4 regions of the Bacillus sp. AK124 genome follow, and region 2 is predicted to be linked to each of the others. Evidence: predicted binding sites of a transcription regulator. Region 2 holds the regulator's gene; each other region holds the start of a gene.
The links. The regulator Rex, encoded in region 2, represses fermentation and respiration genes when NADH is low (regulators of the CRP and FNR family bind a similar motif). The targets are predictions, from matches to a motif close to TTGTGAAATATTTCACAA.

Region 1 (4,994 bases), 1.4 Mb from region 2:
GCTGCATTTTAAAGTTCAAAAGGAGGTCGATTTCTTTATTTTCTTTCATAAAAGTATGAACGGGATGGCCTGGCTGCTTATCGGCGTCAGCGCGGTGAATGTCTTCAATCGATCCTTTAAACACAGCGGCGTGAACGGAACAAAGCTCTTGAATTTCTTCGGGGGTAATGCCTTCTTCCTTCATTAACGCCTGTTCCAGCTGAGCGATTTCTTCAGCATTGACTGAACCGAACGTCTTTTCAAACCGTTTTTTGACGTCGGCAAGCGGTTTTCCTTTATGAAGGTCGATGATGATTTCTTTCAGAAGCTGCTTTTTTTCCTCTGGCAGACCTTGCTGCGTTTCCCGGTTGTTAATCATTTCGCTCATCGTTTTTCTCCTTTCCAAACGGGGTCAAATCCGTGCGCTTTCAATATGTCTAAGACATGCGGCCATTCGATTTGCATCATTCGCGCGCCTTTCGGAATCGTCACGATACGCCCGGCTGTTTCCAGCATGCCGGGCTTCGTTATGTTTTTAAACCCGGCTTCCTTCATCACGGCTTTTAGTTCAGGATGCAATGTGCAAAGTTCGTATACGGAATCGTTCAAATCAATTTTTTTATGCAGAGGGATCACATCCTTTGATAGTGATGATCATTCTCATCTATACCGTAATACAAGTATGCTGAAAAAAATGTGACGTACATCACATTTTTCAGCGCAAAGCCTTCGGAATATAAATACAGCTCGGGTCGCTTTCCAGATAATCGCCTGTCAGAGCATAGGCACGTGAGCGCGAACCGCCGCACACATGGCGGAATTCACAGACGCCGCATTTTCCTTTAAATCCGTCCGGATTTCGCAAATTCTTAAAGATCGGTGATTCGCGATAAATCTCAGCCAGCGGCTGTTCGCGGATGTTTCCGGCTTTAAACGGCAGGAGTCCGCTTGGATATACATCGCCGATATGGGAGATAAACATAAAGCCGTTGCCATCGTTCACACCTTTCGGAGCCCGGCCCAATCCGCCGATCGCATCCATTTTCCCTTTCTGCAATGCGTGTTCATAGCGGATTTTCATGTTGGGGTCTTTCGCTTCCCGCATTTTTTGTTGAATAACGACCCGTCGGTAGTGCTGGGCTGCTGTCGTTTTGATGTCAAAAGGCGCTTCTTTTGCCAAACGGCTGAGCCAAAGAAAGACTTTTTCATGGTCCACCGGCGAAATCATATCTTCCCGCTTCGCGCGGCCTGTCGGGACGAGAAAAAATACACTCCATAATACACAGTTCAATTCTTCGATCAGCTTTGCCATTTCATCCAGGTAATCGATGTTATAAGCGGATATAACGGTATTAATCTGCAGAGGCAGATGGCATTCATGAATGTAGCGTATGGCCTTCATGGTCAGGTCAAAGGAACCGTCCGTTCCTCGAAAATGATCATGAATCTCTCGGGTTGGCCCGTCCAAGCTGAACGCCCATCGGGATAAGCCGATTTCTTTTGCTGATTGAATCGCTTCTCTTGTAACATTCGGCGTGGCACTCGGGGTCATAGAGACGCGAACCCCTTTTTGGACGGCATACTCAATAATGGCGAATACGTCGTCTCTCATTAAAGGGTCACCCCCTGTCAGCACGAGGAGGGGATTGTCCATCGCATGAATTTGATCGATTAAATCTTTTCCTTCTTTCAGGGTGAGCTCCCGCGGATCGCGTTTATTTTGAGCCGATGCCCGGCAATGAAGGCACTTGAGCTCGCACGCTCTTGTCAGCTCCCAAATGACGATAAACGGAGACTTGTCGAAATCGCAATGTATCATCTTTCATCTGTCCTTTCGTTTGCATTCATGTGTATCGTAGCGGAAATGAAAAAGAAAAAAAGTTAAGTAGATCACATTTAGAAAAGGAAGGGAAAGAAGGGGGAGGCCCTTCTCACGCGTCGTCTTCTGCAGAGGAGTTGAGGTAACGCAAAAAAAGCTGGTAGGAAAAATACAAATTCTGCTGAAGCAGCATGAGAAAGTTCGTCTGTAATTGGCGGTTATAAGTCATCATTTTTTTGAAAGTATGAAATGGAATTTCAAGTACGGCGGTTTCTGCGGCAGTGTTGACTGAAATAAACGGAGATACGAAAGGTTCGCCTTTTTGATCAATAGGGAAAACATCGCCTTTTTCCCACTCGGCGATCGTTCGGGATTCTTCTGGAAGTCTTCTGTCAGAAAAATGAACTTCCCCTTTTAAAACAAAATAGACGGATTGCGAATGAAGGAACGATCGCGAATGCTGAGATGGCTGGATATCGATCACCTTCCCGTTTTTCAGCAGCCTTTTGATGATCGGAAGGGGTACCCCGAGAAACATAGGAAGATTTTTCAGAAACAATAAGTAGTCAAACCGGTCCATGGTATATCCTCCTTCTATATATTAGCATTTAGTATAAAGCGCCGGGCTGGAGGGCGCAGTGATTTATTTCACACGCCTGTATGCAAAATGTCACTGTGTAAAAAAGACGAAACTTTTATAATGTAATAGAAAAGAAGGGAGGATGCGTGATGAAAGTGTTCATACCGAAGCAGCACGGCGCCTGGGCGATGCTTGTCATCCCGTTTGTTCTCGGCATGTTCGCCGGGGGCGCGGATGTAAAGCATATTCCGCTGTTCTGCGGATGGCTGTTTCTATATCTAGCGGCATTTCCGGCTACGATGATGGTGAAGAAGAAAAATATCGTTTACTATCAAAAATGGGTTCTCATCTACGGCATTCCGGCCATCGTTTTCCTGCTTATTTCGGTCTGGCTGGAGCCGCGGCTCGTTTTTCTCGGGCTGCCGCTGTTTCCGCTCTTTCTCATCAATCTTTATTATGCGAAAAGAAACAACGACAGGGCGCTTTTAAATGATATTGCGGCAATCCTTGTTTTCAGCGCGGGCGGGCTTGCGAGCTTCTGGATGGGAGCGGGGAAGCTTGATGGTGAAGCATTGTTTGTTTTTATCCAGTCCGCTTTGTTTTTCACAGGGAGCGCCTTTTATGTCAAGTCGATGATCCGCGAAAAGAAAAACAATCGGTTTAAACTTTATTCATGGGGATACCACGTATTCCTGCCGTTCATCTCGCTGGCCGCGGGGGCAGGATGGGCCGTGCTTGGTGTAGTGCCGAGCAGTTTCAGAGCGTGGTTTTTACATGGAAAGAAACTGTCGATTAAGACAATCGGAATCTCAGAGCTGGTGAATGCCTGTTTCTTTATGGCCGTGTTGATCGTTTTTCTGCTGCAAACGTAAAAAACAAGGACACTGTGCTTCATGTCCTTGTTTGTTTTCGTTTTTTCAGTCGATATTGCAGATGTCGAGCGGGCAGTTTTCACAGTCGATTTCGCGTTTTAAATAGTTGAGTTGATGAATGACGATTTTTCCTGAGTCCTCAATTGAAATGACACCGTTCTTCCGGAGGTCGCTCAGCATGCGGTTGATGCTCTCCCTTGCGGCGGCACAGAATTTCGCCAGATCCTGGTTCGTCAGCACAATATTGATGAGAATCCCGTCGCTTCTTGTGATGCCGTAGCTGTTTGCGAGACGGATCAAGGTGGAGTAGAGCGCGCCTTTTTTACCATTCAGCAAAAGGTCGCGGATTTTCGATTGAATCTTTCGCAAATGCGTGCTCATCCATTTCATAAACTCAAACGTCAGTGCACCGTTTTGTATGAGTTCTTTTTCAAGCTTATCTTTATTGATGACCAACACTTCGCCATCAGAGAGGATCTTTGCGCTCAGCATATATTTCGCATCTTCTGTAAAAAGCGTAAGCTCCCCGACAATATCATTTTTTTTGCACATTCTGAGTGTCAGTTCTTTGCCATCGGACGTCAATTTGCCGATTTGGACAAGTCCCGACTGAATAAGATACAGTTCCTCCGCATCCATCCCTTCTTGAAAAAGGAATGTGTCCTGCCTGATTTTTCGTCGTGTACTGATTGATTCCAGCAAGTGATGCAGATCGTCTGAGAGCAAATCTGTGTCTGATTTTCTAACAGAAATATTCATTGAGCGTCACCCCTTTAGCAGTTCTTATTTTAACGTTAAATAAGGCTGAGTGACCTTTTAAATATAAACAATATTGTGAACTTATGAATAAAGTCCCAAAAAAGAGCCTGAGCACATCAGCTCAAGGCTCCTTTTGCAGGAAAGGTTTATAAATGGTTCGTCTTCGTTTTGGTCGATGTTTTGCTCACTTCCTGAAAATACATCCAGACCACGATCACAAAGCTGGCAAGGGCTGCTTCTGACAGCGCCATGAATCCGATCGCATAATGGCCGGTTGCCTGAAAAACGCTTGACAGGATGAGTGGCGGGAAGAATCCTCCCAAGCCGCCCATCGCTGATACAATCCCATTGACGATGCCGGCCTGATTTGAAAAATAAAGCGGCACAAGCTTAAAGATGATCCCGTTTCCAAGACCGGCGCACACGGCAACGGTTAATACCCCAAATCCGTAAAGTCCGAGGCTGGGTGAAAAGGCCAATAAAATCCCTGACAAGGTACAGCCGGCAAATACATACATCAACAGCTTCAGCGGGTTGAATTTGTCCGCGAGCCAGCCGCCGACAGGCCTCAGAAAAGTTGCGACAGCGATAAATCCGGCGGTTCTAAGCCCTGAATCAACGGGATCAAGCCCGAAGTGATTAACAAGAAAGTTCGGAAGATAAATCGTAAACGCGACGAAAGATCCGAATGTAATGAAGTAAAACAAGCTTAAAAACCATAATGTCTGATTTCGGTAGACTGCCTTCATTTGCTCTGTTACAGAAACCGTCACTTTTGTTTCTTTTCGATCTCCAAGGATAAAGTTCAATAAAGCGAATACGGCGACTAACACGATGTACATCCGCACCGTATTTTCCCACCCGGCTGTCTTTGCTACGACAGGAGCGGCAAACGTGGTAATCGCTGTACCGACGTTCCCGGCGCCGTAGATCCCATTGACAAACCCGTGTTTTTCTTTAGGGTAGTATTTCGGCAATGATGTGA
Region 2 (4,994 bases):
ACAACGCGATCACCTAATGGCTTTAACAATGAAACAACCTCCTCAATATTTTCATATGTAATTTTAGCACTCGCACTCGGTGAGTGCTAACACAATTCTTATAATAAAGAATCTCCCAGGCAATTTCAAGTGATAAGGTCAAATTTTTTTGCGCTTACATTTCTCCGCATGTCCTTATCATCCTATAATTTAAAAAGAGTGTGTTACAATAAACATAGTCTGAATTAGATTTTTAGAAAAGGAGTACATAAAGCTTGAGAAAACAATACTGGTTTATTATATTGGCATACGTTCTCATGCAATTGTCGGCCGCTGTCGGCTTGCCTCTTCTTTACTTTTTGGGAGTGGGCAAAGGACAGCCAAAGGCTGAAGCCCAGCTTACATTGACAGGCGTCTGGTCTGTCATCGCGTTTACCCTCTGTCTCGTTATCGTGCTGCTGATTTTGCGGACGGTGCCGAAGACGACGCTTCGCAACCGCCCGAAAGCATCGGTTGGAGCGTCAATCGGATGGGCGGTAGCCGGCGTTTTTCTCGCTTTGTTTTCGCAGTCAATTGCCGCTTCGATCGAAATGTACTTGTTCGGGGTCAACCCGGAATCGGAAAATACGCAGCGGATCATGGAAATCATCACCGCATTGCCGCTGATGGTGTTTGTCTCTTCTGTATTCGGACCGATTCTTGAAGAAATCATTTTCAGAAAGATCATTTTCGGTGCAATCTATGAGAAAACGAATTTTTTCATTGCCGCTTTGTTCAGTTCGGTGCTCTTCTCGGTCGTCCATTTGGATTTCAGCCATCTGCTCATTTATACAGCAATGGGATTCACATTCTCCTTTTTATATGTCAGAACCAACCGGATTATCGTGCCTATTTTCGCCCATGTCGCCATGAATACGCTCGTCGTCTTACTGCAGACATTCCGGGAGCCTATTGAAGAATATTTGAAACACGTCGAGAAAATGCAAATGATTATTGGAGGATTTCTATGATGAGAAGCCCTAAATTCTGGGGAGCGATTTATTTATTAACGGGTGTGCTGTTTACATATCTGGCGGCAACCTCGCCCGGAAGCATGTGGTCTTTTTACACGATCCTGCTGATGCTTTTCGCAGCCTATAATATCAGCATTTCCTTTAAAATGTTCGCCCTGGCCGGCAAGATGAAACGAAAAGATCAATAGCCTTTTTTGTGAAGGAAAAGAGCCATTCTGAAAAAGAATGGCTCTTATTTAGTATGGTCGTTCAAAAACGCTTGATTTTCCTCTTGAATCATTGTTTTTTGCGCCTGCCTGTAGGATATTCTTGAAATCACGATACTGATTTCATAAAGAATGAGCAATGGCACTGAGACCATTAAATGCGACAAAAGCTCAGGCGGTGTAATGAGGGCCGCGATGACGAACAACACAAAATATGCGTATTTTCTGATTTTCGCCAAAAACATCGGCGTCACGAGGCCGAGCCTTGTGATAAACATGATGACCACAGGCATCTGAAACAATAAGCCAAAAGGAAGCGTCAACTGAAGCAGAAACTGAAAATATTCGTGTATTCCGATGACCTGGTTGACATTCAGATCATCTGAGACTCTCGTCATAAAGTCCACGACAAACGGAAATAAAATAAAGTAAGAAAAGGCAATGCCGCCTAAAAAAAGAATAATCGATATCGGAATATAGCTGAGCGTCACTTTTCGTTCTTTTTCATACAGCCCCGGGCTAATGAAAGCCCACAGCTGGTATAAAACAAGCGGCGAAGTCAAGACGGCGCCGATGATGAAAGCGAACTGCACGTACACAAATAAAGGATCGGTCAGCTTGAACGCGTTGAGCGTCAGCAGCTTTGCTTCATCCGTCTGCTGCAGATAGATAATCAGCGGCTTTGCCAATAAAAAGCCTGCCACAACAAATAAAACAAAAAAGAAAAAAGTGATCACAAGCCGTCTGCGTAGTTCTGTGATATGTTCTATCAGCGACATTTCTCTTTCCTTCATAAATGTCATCCTATCCTACTGATCTTCTTTCTTTTTATCGGAATCGTCGTCAGCCAAACCTTTTGTCGCATTCTTAAACTCCCTCAGCGTGTTTCCCGCCGCTCTTCCCAGCTCGGGAAGTTTTTTCGGGCCGAATATCAAAAGCGCCACCACGACAATTAAAATAAAGCTTCCAGGACCGATTGGCATAAAGCCTGCCCCCTTTCCTTTATTTTTCGTTTTCCGTTTTACTTTTCCTGCATTGAATAATGTTTCATGAAATACACCAGCGACTGAAGTTCAACCGCCAAATCTATATGATGAATGCGAATGTGTTCCGGCACATTCAAGCGGGCCGGCGTGAAATTAAGAATGCCTTTAATGCCAAGCGCCACCAGCCTGTCTGTAATCGACTGTGCGGCTTGAGCCGGTACCGTCAAAATGGCGACGGGGATATCATCCGTCATATGCTCTTCAAGTCTATTCAGATCATAGACGGGAACACCGCCGACCTCGGTTCCGATTTTTTCCTCATTGATGTCAAACGCCATGGCGATTTTTGTATTATTATTTTTGATAAAATTGTAATGGAGAAAGGCTGTCCCCAAATTCCCCACGCCAATGAGCGTTACGTTCGTCATTTCATCCTGATCAAGCGTCTTTCTGAAAAAGGACAGCAAATAATTGACATTGTAGCCGTATCCTTTTTTTCCGAGCGCGCCGAAGTACGAGAAGTCCCTGCGGATGGTCGCAGAATCGACTTTGACGGCATCGCTCAGCTCAGCGGAAGATACACGCTGTTTTCCGGATGCATGAAGGTTTTTTAAAAAACGATAATATAATGGCAACCGTTTCGCTGTCGCTTGCGGAATTTTTGAATGATCCATGTTCATAAACTAATCCTCCATGTCTACATCAGCTTTTTCCCTTTTATAGTCACCGTTTTTCCCGCCTGTCTTTTCGAGAAGAAAGGTCGGTCCTATCACCATTCCCTTATCCGCCGCTTTGCACATGTCATATACGGTCAGCGCACATACGGAGGCCGAAGTTAACGCTTCCATTTCCACACCTGTGCTCCCTTTGGTCTTCACTTTAGATTGAATATGCAGGATGCTCTTCTGTTCTTTCTCCTCCCAGCGAAAGGCGATGTCGACTCCTTTCAGAGCGATCGGATGGCACATCGGGATGATGGCGGATGTCTGTTTTGCGGCCATGATTCCGGCCACTTGCGCCACCGCCAATACATCGCCCTTTCCGATTTCCCGGTTTTTGATTTTTTCATGTACTGTTCGATTCATAGACACGCTTGAAACAGCCGCAGCTGTGCGTACTGAAGCTTCCTTTTCGCTTATATCAACCATCTTGGCTCTGCCTTGTTCATTAAAATGTGTAAACTCATTCATGTTCTGAACTCTCCTTATAACGATCATACACTATTTTTTTCATTCTGTCTTTTTCTTTGGCTAAAATCTTCCAGAGTTCACTTAATTGTTTGCTGACTGCGCAGTGATAGGCTACACTTAAAATAGCAGACAAGAGGTGAAAGATCATGATGATTTTACAAGTGAACCAACTTTCAAAATCGTTTGGAGCCGATACGATTTTAACGAATATAAAACTCGAAGTCAGATCTCGGGACCGGATTGCGATCGTCGGACGCAACGGCGCCGGAAAATCGACTCTTCTAAAGATTATCGCAGGAAAACTTTCATATGAAAAGGGGGACATCATCAAGCCGAAAGATTTGACGATGGGCTACCTTGACCAGCATTCCGGCCTCGATTCCAAGCTGACGCTCAAAGAGGAATTGCTGTCGGTATTTGATTTTCTAAAAAAAATGGAAAAAGAAATGCGCGCGATCGAGGAAAAGATGGCGCAGGCCGGACCGGACATGCTTGAATCATTGATGAAGACGTATGACAGGCTTCAGCAGGAGTTCAAGGACAAAGGCGGCTACCAATATGAGGCAGAGGTCAGATCCGTCATGCACGGGCTCGGCTTTGCGGGATTTGACGACTCCGTCCGCGTCCAGGACTTAAGCGGAGGTCAAAAAACAAGGCTTGCCCTCGGAAAAATGCTTTTGACAAAACCCGACCTCCTCATTTTGGACGAACCGACAAACCACTTGGATATCGATACCCTGACATGGCTTGAACAATATTTGCAAAATTACAGCGGAGCGATTTTAATCGTTTCCCATGACAGGTACTTTCTTGACAAAGTGGTTACCCAAGTTTACGAGATCAGCCGGTCCCAAAGCAAAAAATATACCGGGAACTACAGCTCTTATCTCCAATTAAAAGCCGAACAGCTGGAAAAGGAAACAAAGCTTTATGAAAAGCAGCAGGACGAAATCGCCAAGCTGCAGGAGTTCGTCGACCGGAATCTGGCTAGAGCTTCGACGACGAAACGGGCGCAGAGCAGACGAAAGCAGCTTGAACGGATGGAGATCATGGACAAACCGCTCGGAGATGAAAAGTCGGCGTCTTTCCGCTTTGAAATTACAAGGCAAAGCGGAAACGATGTACTGCGGGTGGAAGACTTGACAGTAAGCTATCAGGAGCAGCCCCCGCTTCTCCGTTCATTGAACTTTCACATCACCCGCGGGGAAAGCGTTGCACTGGTCGGACCGAACGGAATCGGCAAGTCAACCCTTTTAAAAGCATTGATTCAAAAGCTGCAGCCGGTATCGGGAACAATCGCGACAGGCTCCCATGTCTCAATCGGCTACTATGACCAGGAACAGGCTGAATTGACGTCGTCAAAACGCGTGCTTGACGAGCTTTGGGACGATTATCCGGAAATGAATGAAAAGGATATCCGGACCTGCCTCGGCAACTTCCTGTTTTCGGGAGAAGACGTATTAAAACCTGTACACGCGTTAAGCGGCGGCGAAAAAGCAAGGCTTGCCCTCGCCAAGCTGATGCTCCAAAAAGCGAACTTCCTTATTCTTGATGAGCCGACAAACCATCTCGACCTGGACAGCAAGGAAGTCTTGGAGAACGCTTTGATCGATTACCCGG
Region 3 (4,994 bases), 1.4 Mb from region 2:
TGGATCAGCTCTTTGATCTGCTCTTGAAATGCCGGCGCCGCCGAATAGCATCCGCCGGACGAATCGAGCGCCGTGTGTATGCCATGGCTTTTACAGGCTTTGAACAGCTCGATTAAAAATGGCAGTTGTAAAAGCGGCTCGCCTCCGCTAACGGTGATGCCTCCGCCTGATGATTGAATAAACGGGAGATATTGCTGGACATCCTGAACGATTTCGGAAACCGTCATTTGTTTTCCGGTTCCGATTTCCCATGTATCAGCATTATGGCAAAATTGACAGCGCATCAGGCAGCCTTGTGTGAAGACGACATATCTGATGCCCGGACCGTCAACGGTGCCGAATGTTTCGATCGAATGAATATTTCCATCCATGATGAAGATCACCTCTTTTTATGGGGCGGAGCGCCTCGGCCGCGCTCCGCTTTATGCTCGTTACATCGATTCATGGAAGGTACGGCTGATAACGTCTAACTGCTGTTCTTTCGTCAGCTTAATAAAGTTGACCGCATAGCCTGAGACGCGAATCGTTAACTGCGGATATTCCTCCGGATGTTCCATGGCGTCGAGCAATGTTTCTCTGTTAAATACGTTTACATTTAAGTGATGCCCTGTTTTTGCGGCGTAACCGTCAAGGATGCTTGATAAATTGACGGCGCGGCTCTCTTCGTCTTTGCCAAGCGCTTTCGGGACGATCGAAAAGGTGTTGGATATGCCGTCGAGCGCATAGCTGTAAGGCAGCTTTGCCACTGAAGACAGCGATGCAAGCGTTCCTTTAGTATCGCGGCCGTGCATCGGATTCGCGCCTGGAGCAAACGGTTCTCCCGCCCGGCGTCCATCCGGCGTATTTCCGGTTTTCTTGCCGTAAACGACGTTTGACGTGATCGTTAAAATTGACATGGTATGAACAGACTGGCGATATGTCTGGTGCTTGCGCAGTTTTTTCATAAAGCGCTTGACAATGTCAACGGCGATCGCGTCGACGCGGTCATCATTATTTCCGTACTTAGGAAAGTCGCCTTCTGTTTCAAAATCGACCGCAATGCCGTTTTCATCGCGGACAACATTGACTTTGGCATATTTGATAGCGCTTAACGAATCGGCCACAACGCTCAAGCCGGCGATCCCGGTGGCCATCGTCCGCAAAATGTCCGTGTCGTGTAGCGCCATTTCAATTCTTTCATAGCAATATTTATCATGCATGTAGTGAATGACATTGAGCGTATTGATGTACAAGCCTGCAAGCCATTCCATCGTCTGATCTAATTTATGCATGACCTCGTCATAGTCCAGCACATCGGAAGCAACCGGAGGCATTTCCGGACCGACTTGCATTTTATGCTTTTCGTCTTTTCCGCCATTAATCGCATATAAAAGCGCTTTCGCCAAGTTGGCGCGTGCTCCGAAGAACTGCATTTGTTTGCCGATTGCCATTGCCGATACACAGCAGGCGATGCCGTAGTCATCCCCGTATTCAGGACGCATGATATCGTCATTTTCGTATTGAATCGAGCTCGTTTTAATCGACATTTTGGCACAGTAGTTTTTAAACTTTTGCGGCAGCCTGACAGACCAAAGGACGGTTAAATTTGGTTCCGGCGCCGGACCTAAATTGTCAAGCGTATGCAGGAAACGGAACGAGTTTTTCGTGACGAGTGCGCGTCCGTCGTGCGCTATTCCGCCGATTGATTCTGTCACCCACGTCGGATCGCCGCTGAACAGCTCATTGTAGTCAGGTGTGCGTGCAAATTTGACCAAGCGCAGCTTCATGACAAAATGGTCGACAAGCTCTTGGGCCTCCTGTTCTGTTAATGCGCCCGTTTTCAAATCTCTTTCGATGTATATATCAAGGAACGTGGACACGCGGCCAAGGCTCATTGCTGCTCCATTTTGCTCTTTAATGGCAGCCAAATAGGCAAAATACAGCCATTGAAATGCTTCTCTTGCATTCGCCGCAGGCTCGGAAATGTCAAAGCCATAACTTGCTGCAAGTGCTTTAAGTTCATTCAATGCCCGGATTTGTTCTGACAATTCTTCACGAAGGCGGATGTTTTCTTCAGACATCACGCGAGAGGTGCCGGCCGCATCTTTTTTCTTTTCATCGATCAGGAAGTCCACGCCGTAAAGCGCCACTCTCCGGTAATCGCCGATGATGCGCCCGCGCCCGTAAGCATCAGGCAGTCCGGTAATGATTCCGACCTTTCGGGCGAGTTTCATTTCGTCCGTATACGCGTCAAACACGCCTTGGTTATGGGTTTTGCGGTAATCGGTAAAGATTCTTTCCACTTCTTCATTCAATTCAAAACCATAGGATTCACATGCTTGTTTCGCCATGCGAATGCCGCCGAAAGGCTGAAGCGACCGTTTAAACGGCTCATCGGTTTGAACGCCGACGACTTTTTCCAAGTCTTTGTCCAAATAGCCGGGACCGTGCGAGGTAATCGTTGAGACGATCTCTGTATCCATATCGAGGACGCCTCCGTTTTCACGCTCTTTTTTTGTCAAGTCCATTACATGATCCCATAATGCCGATGTAGCTTCCGTCGGAGGTTCGAGAAACGATTCGTCACCTTGATATGGCTCAAAGTTCGAGAGAATAAAATCGCGGACATTGACTTCTTTTTGCCAAACGTTTGTGGTGAAACCTTTCCATTGTTCCATTTAAATCCCCCTCTTTTCAAGTTGAAATGATATAACAGTTGTTGCATTTATATCTTATGTTTAATATAACAGTTTTGAATGTGATAAAAATCACATATTTTGTGAAATAGTTAACAAATTTAAGAAAGTTCTTTGAACATCGCGTTTTTCCTAATATAGGATGTTGTTTGAAGCAATTTTCTTATTTGAATCTGTATTATAATAAAGTCAAATAAAATGAAAACTGTTATATAAAAAAACCGGCTAAACAGCCGGCTTGCGCAGAAGTATTTATCATCAGTCGAGGGATATGAACTGATTGCCGAATGCTTCGATAGTGCTTTTCAAGACATAGCTGCCTCGGGGGAGCTGGTGAAATTCATAGCACCCTTTCGAATCGACCGCTTTTGTCTGCAGTAAAACGCCTGACAAATCATAAACATGAATGTAATGGTCCTCTTTTTTAAGTTGGCTTTTGAGATGTTCCGGGATTTCCCCGGCAATCGTGTACTCCGCTTCTGACGTTTTCTTTTCACCGATTTGTTCGAGGATTTCCAGGTCCAGCCCCTGCTCTTTTCGATGATTTTTGCAGGACCGCACTGCTCTTTTTTGTGTCTCGAATGTTTGATACAGGTTTTCGATCGACCTCATGTGAAAGCTGATATCCCAATGTTTCATAGCTTTTTGAAACGCTTGGCGCCCCAATTTTTGCCGGGTTTTGTCATCGTCGAGCAGCAGGCGCAGCTTTTCAGTAAGCGCTTCGCTGTCTGCCGGGGGAACAAGCAATCCGTTCGCACCGTCATCAATGATTTCTTTTACCCCGCCTACGTTTGTCGCCAGCACAGGTTTTGCGGAGAACTGCCCTTCCAGGATGACGAGCGGAAATGTATCGTGAAGTGACGGCAAAACAATGACATCACTAATATTCATTAAGTCAGGTATATCTTTTCGCTTTCCGAGAAAAGAGACCGCCGACGCGATACCGAGCTTTTCGGACAGGCTTTGCAGAGTTTCGAGCTCCGGACCCTCGCCTGCGAGAAGGCAGTGAAAATCATCCCTTTCGCACCGCAGTTTATAAAGCGCTTCGATCAAATAGCGGTGTCCTTTCACCGGAACGAGCCGCGCCGGACAGAGAATGATCTTTTTTCCTTGATGCGGGAGGCTTTTAGGGAGATTATTTTTCTTTTCGATAAAGGGTGTTTTTACAATTCCATACGGGATGACTCGGATGTTCGAAGGCGTCACACCAATTTGAATCAGCTCGTGTTTCAGCCATTCGCACGGAACGGCCACAACGTCTCCAGACATTGCGCCCAAACATTCTTCGATTTTCATGTATTGCTGTTCCTGGCCGCTTTTCTCGTCAAATTCCCCGGTAATCTTTGCTTCATGATATTTAAAGTTATGGAGGGACACGATTAAAGGCGTGTGCTGAGGTTTGGAACGGGCCAGTGCTCTTGCCGTCATAAAATCGTGGCAGTGGATCAAATCATACTTCTTAAGATCAAACTGTTTAACAGCTTGTTCCAAACTGTAGCGCTCCATTTCACGCCAATATATCCACAGGGGATATTTTTCGGTATAAGCTGTTTGAAGACGGTGAATCAGCTCATGTTTTAACCGGTGTTTATCGGCCGGCTGCTGATCGGCGACCTGAATGTTGAGCCATCGGGTATCGTGCGACATTAAATCGACAGAATGCCCTTCTCCTTCCAAGCTTTTTCTAAGGATATCAATATAGGTAGACGGGCCGTTTGTATGTGGAGAGTATCGATAATAAGCCAGCAAAATGTTCATATATTTCCCCCTGCCTGCTGTTAAACTTATAGAAAATGAAATCTCTTAGCATTATATGGCCTCAGCTGAAAAAAGTACGAAGTGAATGGAAAGCCTTTTCAATAAAGAAAACCCATTGCCTTAAGCAATGGGAGCTGTCATGAAGAAGCTAATATTTGAACGATTTTATCTTCAATATCCTTTCCTTTTTCATCATCCACGAGCTGATTGAGAAGAATGGAGAAAATCAATGTCTTGCCGCTTGCAGTATCGATATAGCCCGACAAGGTACTGACGGTTGAAAGAGAGCCTGTTTTCGCTCTGACTTTGCCTTTTAGAGCCGGGTCTTTCAGCCGGTTTCTTAATGTGCCGCCGACCATTCTGTCGCTTTCCCCCGCAACCGGGAGTGAACGGGCAAACGACGGAAACCATTTCTCTTCTTGAACGGAATACAATAGCTTTGTGATCTGGTCGGCAGAAATCAAATTGATATGCGAGATGCCTGAGCCGTCTCTGAGAACGATCTTTTCTGTGTCCATTCCAAATCCCTGCAGTTCTTTATTCAACACTTCAAGACCTTGA
Region 4 (4,994 bases), 740 kb from region 2:
TTGAAAACGAATATACACAAATTGCAAATTATCAAAGAAGCTTATCCAGCAAAAAATAGGGGAGAATTGGAGGCGTTATCATGCCATTACTGATCGTAGCAATCGGGATTGTCGCATTATTGCTTTTGATTATGGGGTTAAAACTGAATACGTTTGTTTCCTTGATTATCGTATCGTTCGGGGTTGCATTGGCGCTTGGAATGCCGCTTGACGACATCGTCAAAACGATTGAAGAAGGCCTTGGCGGAACGCTCGGCCATATCGCATTGATCTTCGGGCTCGGCGCCATGCTGGGCAGGCTGATCGCGGATTCAGGGGGCGCTCAGCGCATTGCGATGACCCTCGTCAACAAATTCGGAGAGAAAAACATCCAATGGGCGGTCGTCATCGCCTCCTTTATCATCGGGGTTGCATTATTCTTCGAAGTCGGATTGGTATTATTGATTCCAATTGTATTCGCCATTTCAAGAGAATTGAAGATATCTATTTTATACCTTGGAATTCCAATGACGGCGGCCTTATCCGTCACACACGGCTTCCTGCCCCCGCATCCGGGACCGACGGCTATCGCGGGAGAGCTCGGCGCCAATATCGGGGAAGTGCTGCTCTACGGTATCATTGTTGCAATTCCAACCGTTCTTTTGGCCGGACCTTTATTTACGAAACTGGCGAAAAAAATCGTCCCGCAATCATTTGAGAAAATGGGCAGCATCGCTTCACTCGGTGAGCAGAAAACGTTCAAGCTTGAAGAGACGCCCGGCTTCGGCATCAGCGTCTTCACAGCTATGCTTCCGGTCATTATCATGTCTATTTCGACTGTTATTACGCTTATTCAAGAAACGATGGGTCTTGCAGACAACAGCCTGCTGGCAGCTGTTCGCTTAATCGGGAATGCCTCGACTTCGATGGTCATCTCCCTGTTGGTCGCGATCTATACGATGGGGATCGCCAGAAAGATCCCGATCAAACAAGTGATGGATTCCTGTTCAACCGCCATTACACAAATCGGAATGATGCTCTTGATCATCGGGGGCGGCGGCGCCTTCAAACAAGTCTTGATCAATGGCGGAGTAGGCGACTATGTAGCTGAGTTATTCAAAGGAACAGCCATGTCGCCGATCTTGCTCGCCTGGGTCATCGCCGCAATTCTGCGCATCTCCTTAGGATCCGCGACAGTTGCTGCATTAAGCACAACCGGACTCGTTCTTCCGATGCTCGGACAAAGCGATGTCAATCTTGCGCTGGTTGTGCTTGCAACAGGGGCCGGAAGTGTAATCGCTTCCCATGTCAATGACGCAGGCTTCTGGATGTTCAAAGAGTATTTCGGACTAAGCATGAAAGAGACATTTGCCACCTGGACACTGCTTGAAACCATTATCGCGGTGGCCGGATTAGGATTTACTTTATTGTTAAGCCTATTTGTATAAAAAAGTCTTAAATGAAGGAGCAGGTATTACATGCGCAATACAATCGGTGTCATAGGTTTGGGAGTCATGGGGAGCAATATCGCCCTGAACATGGCAAGCAAAGGCGAACAAGTCGCCGTCTATAACTACACAAGGGATTTAACCGATCAACTCGTCCAAAAAACGGGAGGCCAAACAGTCAAGCCGTACTATGAACTTGAAGATTTCGTACAGTCTTTAGAAAAACCGAGAAAAATCTTTCTTATGGTCACAGCAGGCAAACCGGTTGATTCTGTTATCGACTCGCTCGTTCCTCTGCTTGAAGAAGGGGATGTCATCATGGACGGCGGCAACTCCCACTACGAAGATACGGAACGAAGATATGACAGTTTGAAAGCGAAAGGTATCGGCTACTTGGGAATCGGCATTTCCGGCGGCGAAGTCGGCGCTTTAAAAGGCCCATCCATTATGCCCGGCGGAGATCGGGACGTCTACGAAAAAGCAGCTCCGATTCTCACAAAAATCGCCGCCCAAGTAGAAGGAGATCCATGCTGTGTCTACATCGGTCCAAAAGGCGCGGGGCATTTTGTCAAAATGGTGCACAACGGCATCGAATACGCAGACATGCAGCTTATCGCTGAAGCGTATACATTTTTAAGAGAAAAGCTTCTTTTGCCGATAGATGAAATCGCTGACATTTTCGACACGTGGAATCAAGGAGAGCTGAAAAGCTATTTAATCGAAATCACGGCAGAGATCCTGAGGAAAAAGGATGATCGAACGGGCGCTCCGCTCATCGACGTCATCCTCGACAAAACCGGCCAAAAAGGCACGGGCAAATGGACGAGCCTGCAGGCCATCGACAACGGCATTCCATCATCAATTATCACGGAATCCCTGTTTGCCCGTTACCTGTCATCATTAAAAGACGAAAGGACAGCTGCCGAAAACGTATTGGCCGGGCCAGAAACAGAAGAACGGTCCCTGGATCAGAACGTGTGGATCGACCGCGTCAGACAGGCGTTATACATGGGGAAAGTCTGCGCCTATGCCCAAGGCTTCGCTCAATATAAAATGACGTCTGATCTGAACGGATGGCACCTGCCGTTAAAGGACATCGCCCTCATCTTCCGCGGCGGCTGCATCATCCGCGCACAATTTTTAAATCTCATCAGCGAAGCTTTCGACAAACAGCCGGACCTGTCCAACCTGCTGGTCGCACCTGACTTCGCTGAAAAACTAAAAGAATACCAGTCCGGCTTGCGAAAGGTCGTCTGCGAAGGCATCAGCTCAGGCATCTCATTCCCGTGCCTGAGCACCGCCCTCTCCTATTACGACGGCTACCGGACGGGCCGCTCAAACGCAAACCTGCTGCAGGCGCAGCGCGATTATTTCGGCGCTCACACGTATGAGCGGACGGATATGGAAGGCGTGTTTCATACGGACTGGTATTAAAAGCTGCACCCCGGACCTCGGGGTGCATTCTTATTTTACTCAAGAATGAATTTCATACTTTGTTCAACATTTCACAAACTCATACTTCAAATTCGTGATATGATAAATTCAGCCACAGAAAAGGAGGACTGATACCAAAATAAACCAGATATCCGCTTCAGGGATAAAATTTTTTAACTCCACTTGTGAAATGTTTCACAAATAATGTCCGCATCATTCATCCCTGAACATCCTGTTGTAATCAAATTCCTATTCATTCACTGGAGGGTTTACAATGGCAATCGAAGAAAAGGAAATGAAACAAAAGCAAAATGCCTCAACCATGGTTGATCAGCTAGTCGAAAAAGGCCTAAAGGCATTGGAAGAATTCCGCAGCTTTGATCAGGAGCAGATTGATGAGATCGTCAAACAGATGGCGCTTGCCGGCCTTGATCAGCACATGCCTCTCGCCAAACTTGCCGTCGAAGAAACGAAGCGCGGCGTTTATGAAGATAAAATCATTAAAAACATGTTTGCCACAGAGTATGTCTACCATCATATCAAATACGATAAAACAGTGGGCATCATCAATGAAAACGAACACGACGGAGTCATTGAAATCGCGGAGCCTGTCGGTGTCATCGCCGGGGTGACGCCGGTGACCAACCCTACTTCCACTACAATGTTCAAGTCCCTGATAGCGATCAAAACAAGAAACCCTATCGTGTTTGCTTTCCATCCATCGGCCCAAAAATGCAGCCGCGAAGCGGCGAGAATCCTTCGGGACGCAGCCGTCAAAGCAGGAGCACCCGACAACTGTATCCAATGGATTGAAACGCCTTCGCTGAATGCCACTCAAGCCTTAATGACCCATCCGAACGTTTCCCTGATTCTCGCAACAGGGGGCGCCGGCATGGTGAAATCAGCGTACAGCTCCGGAAAACCGGCCCTTGGCGTCGGACCTGGAAACGTTCCGTGCTACATCGAGAAGTCTGCCAACCTGAAGCAAGCCGTCAATGATCTGATCTTATCCAAAACATTTGACAACGGCATGATTTGCGCATCAGAGCAGGCCGTCATCATAGACAAAGACATCTACTCAGACGTCAAAGTCGAAATGACAAGAAACAACTGCTATTTCTTAAATGAAACCGAAAAATCAAAGGTCGAGAAATTGGTCATCAATGAAAATACTTGCGCGGTAAACGCTGATATCGTCGGCATGCCGGCATTCAAAATCGCTGAAATGGCCGGTGTCAAAGTGCCTCAAGATACAAAAATCCTCATCGCCGAATTAGAAGGCGTAGGTCCGGATTACCCGCTGTCCAGGGAAAAACTGAGCCCTGTTTTAGCGTGCTACAAAGTCAGCGGAATTCAAGAGGGATTAAAACGCGCCGAAGACATGCTCGCGTTCGGTGGAACCGGCCACTCGGCGGTAATTCATACGAACGATCAAGAAGCCGTTAAAGAATTCGGATTACGGATGAAAGCCGGGCGGATCATCGTCAATGCACCGTCGTCACAAGGGGCGATCGGCGACATTTACAACGCCTATATGCCTTCTTTAACACTCGGATGCGGCACATATGGCGGAAACTCCGTCTCGTCAAACGTTGGAGCTGTTCATTTAATCAACACGAAAAAAGTGGCGAAAAGGAATGTCAATATGCAGTGGTTTAAAGTTCCTCCAAAAATCTATTTTGAAAAACACGCAACCCAATATTTAGCGAAAATGCCTGACATCTCAAAAGCGTTGATTGTGACTGATCCGGGGATGGTGAAACTCGGATATGTAGACCGCGTCCTACACTACTTAAGAAGGCGCCCGGATTACGTTCATTGTGAAATTTTTTCTGATGTCGAGCCTGATCCTTCAATCGAAACGGTGATGAACGGCGTCGACATGATGGCCAAATTCCAGCCGGATGTCATCATCGCCCTCGGCGGAGGTTCTGCAATGGATGCCGCAAAAGGAATGTGGTTGTTCTATGAGCACCCAGATGCTGAATTCTTTGGATTAAAGCAAAAATTCCTGGACATCCGCAAGCGCATTGTCAAATACCCGAAACTAGGCGAAAAAGCAAAATTCGTCGCGATCCCGACGACATCAGGCACAGGCTCTGAAGTCACTTCATTCTCTGTCATTACAGACAA

Region 1: a site for Rex is predicted at 2,435-2,452, ahead of M1E06_RS11335 (YwiC-like family protein). Genes of this name have one in related genera too.
Region 3: a site for Rex is predicted at 2,757-2,774, ahead of pflB (formate C-acetyltransferase). Genes of this name have one in related genera too.
Region 4: a site for Rex is predicted at 3,045-3,062, ahead of adhE (bifunctional acetaldehyde-CoA/alcohol dehydrogenase). Genes of this name have one in related genera too.

The regions. Positions count from the first base shown of each region.
Region 1 covers NZ_CP096378.1:2,281,807-2,286,800, reverse strand. The annotation lists gene M1E06_RS11355 (DUF438 domain-containing protein) at 1-367, opposite strand, end outside; gene M1E06_RS11350 (DUF1858 domain-containing protein) at 364-588, opposite strand; gene M1E06_RS11345 (TIGR04053 family radical SAM/SPASM domain-containing protein) at 695-1,798, opposite strand; gene M1E06_RS11340 (cyclic nucleotide-binding domain-containing protein) at 1,911-2,378, opposite strand; gene M1E06_RS11335 (YwiC-like family protein) at 2,528-3,250, shown strand; gene M1E06_RS11330 (Crp/Fnr family transcriptional regulator) at 3,296-4,009, opposite strand; gene M1E06_RS11325 (nitrate/nitrite transporter) at 4,156-4,994, opposite strand, start outside.
Region 2 covers NZ_CP096378.1:3,662,595-3,667,588, forward strand. The annotation lists gene groES (co-chaperone GroES) at 1-29, opposite strand, end outside; gene M1E06_RS18405 (CPBP family intramembrane glutamic endopeptidase) at 255-989, shown strand; gene M1E06_RS18410 (YdiK family protein) at 989-1,180, shown strand; gene tatC (twin-arginine translocase subunit TatC) at 1,225-2,001, opposite strand; gene M1E06_RS18420 (twin-arginine translocase TatA/TatE family subunit) at 2,008-2,181, opposite strand; gene M1E06_RS18425 (redox-sensing transcriptional repressor Rex) at 2,220-2,864, opposite strand; gene moaC (cyclic pyranopterin monophosphate synthase MoaC) at 2,868-3,374, opposite strand; gene M1E06_RS18435 (ABC-F family ATP-binding cassette domain-containing protein) at 3,521-4,994, shown strand, end outside.
Region 3 covers NZ_CP096378.1:2,220,437-2,225,430, reverse strand. The annotation lists gene pflA (pyruvate formate-lyase-activating protein) at 1-371, opposite strand, end outside; gene pflB (formate C-acetyltransferase) at 432-2,657, opposite strand; gene M1E06_RS11060 (glycosyltransferase family 4 protein) at 2,934-4,433, opposite strand; gene dacB (D-alanyl-D-alanine carboxypeptidase/D-alanyl-D-alanine endopeptidase) at 4,571-4,994, opposite strand, start outside.
Region 4 covers NZ_CP096378.1:69,807-74,800, reverse strand. The annotation lists gene gntK (gluconokinase) at 1-59, shown strand, start outside; gene M1E06_RS00405 (GntP family permease) at 81-1,427, shown strand; gene gnd (decarboxylating NADP(+)-dependent phosphogluconate dehydrogenase) at 1,458-2,861, shown strand; gene adhE (bifunctional acetaldehyde-CoA/alcohol dehydrogenase) at 3,136-4,994, shown strand, end outside.